Regions from separate parts of the Streptomyces sp. NPDC104096 genome, predicted to be linked through region 2. Evidence: riboswitches for the same ligand, from Rfam matches in the RefSeq annotation. Region 2 holds a riboswitch; the other holds the start of a gene.
The links. Region 2 has a riboswitch for cyclic di-AMP ahead of ACZ60B_RS14220 (C40 family peptidase). Riboswitches for the same ligand answer to the same signal wherever they lie in the genome.
Positions count from the first base shown of each region.

Region 1: linked by a shared signal. The riboswitch ahead of ACZ60B_RS01575 (C40 family peptidase) and the one ahead of ACZ60B_RS14220 (C40 family peptidase) in region 2 are both predicted to bind cyclic di-AMP.

Region 1 is NZ_JBVJMD010000001.1:319,119-322,303, reverse strand. Features, by position in the region: gene pcrA (DNA helicase PcrA) at 1-1,352, opposite strand, end outside; cyclic di-AMP (ydaO/yuaA leader) riboswitch at 1,733-1,904, shown strand; gene ACZ60B_RS01575 (C40 family peptidase) at 1,913-3,097, shown strand.
Region 2 is NZ_JBVJMD010000010.1:170,644-173,828, reverse strand. Features, by position in the region: gene ACZ60B_RS14225 (transaminase) at 1-1,322, opposite strand, end outside; cyclic di-AMP (ydaO/yuaA leader) riboswitch at 1,665-1,839, shown strand; gene ACZ60B_RS14220 (C40 family peptidase) at 1,848-3,185, shown strand, end outside.

The DNA of each region.
Region 1 (3,185 bases), on a different contig from region 2:
CCGACCCGGATGAAGATCTCCTCGAAGACACGGGACTGGGCGTTGGTGCGGTAGAACACCGCGACATCGCCGGCCTTGGCCTGGCCCGCGTCGGTGAGGCGGTCTATCTCGTCGGCGACGAACTGCGCCTCGTCGTGCTCCGTGTCGGCGACGTATCCGGTGATGCTCGCGCCCGCGCCGGCGTTGGTCCACAGGTTCTTGGGACGGCGGGACTCGTTGCGCTCGATGACCGCGTTGGCCGCGGAGAGGATGGTCTGCGTGGAGCGGTAGTTCTGCTCCAGCAGGATCGTCGTCGCGTCCGGGTAGTCCTCCTCGAACTGGAGGATGTTGCGGATGGTGGCACCGCGGAAGGCGTAGATCGACTGGTCGGCGTCACCCACGACGCACAGCTCGGCGGGCTGGAGGTCGAACTCGCCGGACGGCGCGTCCACGGGGTGTTCCGAGGTGCCGACGAGCTCGCGGACCAGGGCGTACTGGGCGTGGTTGGTGTCCTGGTACTCGTCGACGAGCACGTGCCGGAAGCGGCGGCGGTAGTGCTCGGCGACGTCCGGGAAGGCGCGCAGCAGGTTGACCGTCGTCATGATCAGGTCGTCGAAGTCGAGCGCGTTGGCCTCGCGCAGCCGCGACTGGTACATCGCGTAGGCCTGGGCGAGGGTCTTCTCGAAGCCGTCGCCGGCCCGGGCCGCGAAGTCCTCCTCGTCGATCAGCTCGTTCTTCAGGTTGGAGATCTTGGCGCTGAAGGACTTCGGCGGGAAGCGCTTGGGGTCGAGGTCCAGGTCGCGGCAGACCAGGGCCATCAGACGCTTGGAGTCGGCGGCGTCGTAGATCGAGAAGGACGACGTGAAGCCGAGGCGCTTGCTCTCGCGGCGCAGGATGCGCACACACGCGCTGTGGAAGGTCATCACCCACATCGCGTGGGCGCGCGGGCCGACGAGCTGCTCGACGCGCTCCTTCATCTCGCCCGCGGCCTTGTTGGTGAAGGTGATCGCGAGGATCTGGCCCGGGTGCACGCCCCGCTCGCCGAGCAGGTGGGCGATGCGGTGGGTGAGCACCCGGGTCTTGCCGGAGCCTGCGCCGGCCACGATGAGCAGCGGCGAGCCGGAGTGGACGACGGCGGCGCGCTGGTTGTCGTTCAGCCCCTCCAGGAGGGCGGCCGGATCGACCGCCGGACGCGGGGCGCCGTCGCGGTAGTAGTCGTCCCGGTCCGGAGGCAGGTCGAACTTCCCGCCGAACAGATCGTCCGGAACCGGCTCCGGCACGTGCTCGTCCTCGGGCGGAGGCGGGGGCTCCTCCCCATGGGCCCGGGGGGCCTGGAGATCCGCCAGGAAGCTGTCGTCAAAGAGGCTGCTCATCGCTCTCCGAGTCTAGGGCGCCGCACCGACAACCCGCCGCCGTCCCGGGAACATCCCCGCCGCCGTCCCGGGAACATCCCCGTGGCCGGGCGGCCTCGACCGTAGGGCCGGGAGGGGAACGTCACACTCCGCAGCCGGGTCGGAAGGGGCCCTCGCCACCCTCGGTGGCCCGGGTGCCGCGGTACGGCAAAGCGGGAAAAGATGTCCGAGCACCATCAAGCGTGAGCATCCGTGCCGGATCGACCGCACCCCGGCACAGCCGAGTCCCAGGTCACGAAAATGTATCGGGCATATCGCCCATCAACCTTCACAAGGGCCACAGGAGTTGGCTAGCGTGCCGGGCGGGCCGCACGACCCCCACCGGCGAACGTCGCCGGGCCGCGTGGCCTCCGCCGAGTCCAGTACGCCCGCACGGCGACCGGAGCCGGGGACCCGACCGAGACCTGGGGTGAATCGGCCCCCGTCCCCCATCGGGGACCGGCCGTAGGGCAAACCTTCCGATCATCCGCCCGAACCCGACAGCTAACCCGGTAGGCGGAGTGTGGAAGGAGTCGCCTCCCTTGGCGTCGCACCGCAAGTCGCGTCCCACCGGCACACGCGCAGCAGGCATACGGACCCCCGCCCTGGCCACGGCGGCCCTCACCTCCGTCGCCCTGTTCTCCCAGACGGCCCACGCGGTCCCCTCGGCCGACGACAGCCGGCCGAGCCTCGAAGAGGTCGAGAAGAAAGTCGACGACCTGTACCGCCAGGCCGAGTCGGCGACCGAGAACTACAACGCGGCCAAAGAGAAGACCACCAAGCAGCGCAAGCACGTCGACACCCTGCTCGACAACGTCGCCCGGCGCACCCAGAAGCTCAACGAGGCACGCGAGGAACTCGGTTCCTTCGCCGCGGCCCAGTACCGCACCGGTGCCACCGCGCCGGACACCGCGACCTTCCTGCTCGCGGACTCGCCCCAGGACTACTTCGACCAGGCCCAGCTCATGGGCCGGCTGACCTCGCGGCAGAAGGGCGCGGTCGACGACTACGTCACCGAGCAGGCCGCGACGATGAAGGAGCGCCGCAAGGCCACCGAGAGCCTCGACACGCTCACCGACGCGCAGAACGATCTCCAGACCGCCAAGGCGACCGTCCAGAAGAAGCTCGCCGCCGCGCGGGTGCTGCTGTCCCGGCTGACGGCCGAGGAGAAGGCCCGGCTGGCCGCGATCGAGAAGCAGAAGCAGGAGGCCGCGGTCAAGGCGGCGGAGCTCGCGAAGCAGCAGGCGGAGGCGGCAGCGGCGAAGGAGAGCGCGGCATCGAGTTCGGACTCGTCCTCCTCGTCCGGCTCCTCGTCCTCGTCCTCCTCCTCGTCCTCGTCCTCCTCCTCGTCCGCGGACTCCGCCGTCGGCACCAAGGCCGAGAAGGCGCTCGCGTTCGCCCGCGCGCAGATCGGCAAGCCGTACGTCTGGGGCGCGACCGGGCCCGGCTCCTACGACTGCTCCGGCCTCACCCAGGCCGCCTGGAAAGCCGCCGGGGTCACCCTGCCGCGCACCACCTACGACCAGGTGAACGCCGGCACCACCGTCTCCCTCGCCGACGCCCGGCCGGGTGACCTGGTCTTCTTCTACGACGACGTCAGCCACGTCGGCATCTACATCGGCGACGGCATGATGATCCACGCCCCCAAGCCCGGCGCGTACGTCCGCGAGGAGTCGATCTACTACGACGGCGAGTCCGGGATCCACAGCGTGGTCCGCCCGGCCTGACGCCCGGCCCCGGCACCGCCCGTCCGCCCGGCACCTCCACGCAGGCGCCGGGCGGACGGGCGGTGCCTGCGGCCGCGGGTATTTACGG
Region 2 (3,185 bases):
GCGAACAGCCCGGTGTGGGTGTCCACGTCCTGTTCCGTGGTGTCGGGGCACATGAGCGCCATGTTGTGGAACGGGGTCAGCAGGATGCCGCGGTTGGCGAGATAGAGGTGGAGGAAGTCCTCCAGCTCCGGGTCGCCGGCCGCCGCGGACTCGGCGCCGGTGCGCGGGGCGGGGTCGGCGAAGCGGTACTCGGTGCGCGCCCCGAGGCGGCTGACCGACCACGGCAGGTCGTGGGCGGCGATACCCGCGCGCACCCCCGCCTCGAAGCGCTCGGACAGCTTCGACATGTGGGCGAAGGCGTCGTCGGTCAGGACGTGTTCCAGGGTGGCGCGCATCGCGGCGACGGAGAGCGCGTTGCCCGCGAGGGTGCCGCCGACGCCGCCCATGTCCACCAGGTCGAGATCGGCGCGGGACAGCAGCCGGTCGGCCAGGTCGGCGGAGAGACCGTAGGCGCCGGCGGGAATGCCGCCGCCGATCGCCTTGCCGATGGTCAGGACGTCCGGCTCCAGGTCCCAGGCCGCGGTGCAGCCGCCCGGACCGGCGGAGAAGGTGTGCGTCTCGTCGTTGACGAGGAGGGTGCCGTACTGCCGCGTCAGCGCGCGGACCCCGGCCAGGTAGCCGGGTTCGGGCAGCACGATGCCGATGTTGGTCAGCGCGGGCTCCATCAGGACGGCGGCGACGTCGCCGTGGGCGAGTTCGCGCTCCAGCCGCTCCAGGTCGTTGAACTCGGCGACCCGGCTGGTCAGCGTGACGTCGCAGGGCGCTCCGACGTTTCCGGGGCGGGGGGCGCCCAGACCGTCGGGGCCGACGACGATGAGCGACTCGTCGACGCTGCCGTGGTAGCTGTAGCCGTTCACGAGGATCTTGGAGCGGCCGGTGACGGCGCGGGCGAGCCGGATGGCCCAGCGGTTGGCGTCCGTCGCCGTCAGCGAGAAGCTCCACCGGGTCAGCCCGAAACGGCGGGTCAGCTCCGCGCCGACCCATTCGGCGTCCTCGGTGGGCAGCATCGCGGTCGCCCCGCCCAGTTCGGCGAACCGGTGCCGGACGGCTTCGGCCACCACCGCCGGCGAGTGGCCGGCCATCGCGCCGGTGTCGCCGAGGCAGAAGTCGATGTACTCGTGTCCGTCGATGTCGGTCACCCTGGCGCCGCGCGCGGTGTCCAGATAACGCGGGAAGGCACCGGCGGTCTTGTTCATCCAGGTCATCGGCACCCGGCCGAAGAGGTGCTCGGACCGCGCGTAGGCGGCCTTCGAGCGGGGGTTGCGGCGGTCGGCCTCGGCGCTCTCGCGGGCCAGGAGGTGCTGAAGGCGGGTGCGGTCCATGACTACCTCGTAGAGCGACGGCGGATGAATGCACAGAGAATATGACCGAATCGTAAGCAAATTCAAGATTCGACGATCGAATCGATCGTTGCGACGATTGATTCACGCGCCACGGCGATCGAGACGATGACTGATCCACGTGCGCCGGTCGAGCCGACGGAACGCGGGACGCGGCAGCCACCCCCTCCGCATCCCGTTCACCCGCGACCCGGGGAACGGCAGAAGGAAATGAAGGTCACAATTACGTATCGGACATACCGCACTTCAACCTTCACACGAGCCGCACAAATTAGCTAAGTTGGCGCCAGGCCGCTCGGTTCCTCCGGCGAATCCCGCCGGGCCGCGCTGCCTCCGCCGAGTCCGGTGCACCACTGCGGCCGCCGGAGCCGGGGACCCAACCGATCCTCTGGGGTGAATCGGCCCAACCGCCCTGCGGGGCAAGGGCCGTAGGGCACGCCTTCCGGAACCTCCGCCCGAACCCGACAGCTAACTCGGTAGGCGGAGCACGGAAGGAGTACGTCGCCGATGGCGCCAGGACGCGACAAGCGCCCCGAAGGTCTCGGCCTCCCCGGTATGTCGGACGCGGTCAGCGGCGAGGAGATCCGGCAGCGGGTCAACACCCTCTACGACCGCGCGGAGACCGACTCGGGGACCTACAACGCCACCCGCGCGATGTCAGCCGGCAACCGCAGGCCCACCCGACCGGTGCGTCCCGCTCAGCGCAAGCCGTCCGACCCCGCCCTCGACGACGTCGCCCGGAAGTGGTTCGACGGAGCGCGCGCCAAGATAGGCCCGACCGTCGCGGCGGTGCTGCCCGCCGACAGGATGCCCGCGCCGCCGGCCGCGGCCCGCCCCGCGGCGTCGCCCGCGCCGGAGCTCCCGGCCGCCATTCCGGCCCCCCGCCCCGAACTGGAGGCTCCCGCCCGGCGCGTCCCGGAGCTCACCGCCGGACCCGTCGCCGCCCTCCCGGCCGCGACCGCGCCGGAGGGCCGACGGGACGCCTTCCCGGCTCTGCCCGCCGCCTCCGCACCCTCTGCCCCTTCCATCCCCTCCGCGCTCCCGGCGGGACCGCTCGCGGCCGCGCCCGCACCTGCGCCCGCGGCCACGCCCGTGGCCGACACCGCGGCACGGCAGACCGCGCGGCGGTCGGTCAAGGGGCGGAACCAGGAGAAGCTCACCCAGGCCCGCAGACTGCTGACCCGGCAGGTCGCCCTGCGCAGCACTCCGCCGGCCCCGGAGAGCGCGCCGACCGCCGCGCCGCGCTGGCCGGTCCCCGAGCAGGATCCGCTGTTCGGCCAGGGCACCGGGTGGCTCACCCAGCCGTCACCCGGCCCCGACCCTCTCGCCGGGAGCGGCGAGTACCCGGGGGCTCCCGGCGCCACCGGGCAGTACGGCACCGTTCCCAGTGTCGCGGGATACCCGAACACCCCCATCGACACCGGGCAGTTCAGCCTTCCCCTCGATGGCGCCGTCACGAACCCTCCGGCCGACACCGGGCAGTTCAGCGCCATCCCGAGCGTCGCCGCCTACCCGAACACCCCGGTCGACACGGGCCAGTTCAGCCTTCCCGTCGACGTCGGCCTCACCAACCCTCCCGCCGACACCGGGCAGTTCAGCGCCGTCCCGAACATGGGAGCTGTCTACCCGAACACCCCGGTCAACACCGGCCAGTTCAGCCTTCCCGTCGACGTCGGGTTCACCAACCCTCCCGCCGACACCGGTCAGTTCAGCGCCGTCCCGAACATGGGAGCCGTCTACCCGAGCACCCCGGCGGCCGCCGGCTACCCGAGTGCTCCCGCGAGCCCTCCCTACCCCGGCGCCCCCGCGAACGTCGGCTACCCGGGCGCCCCCGCCGACACGGCG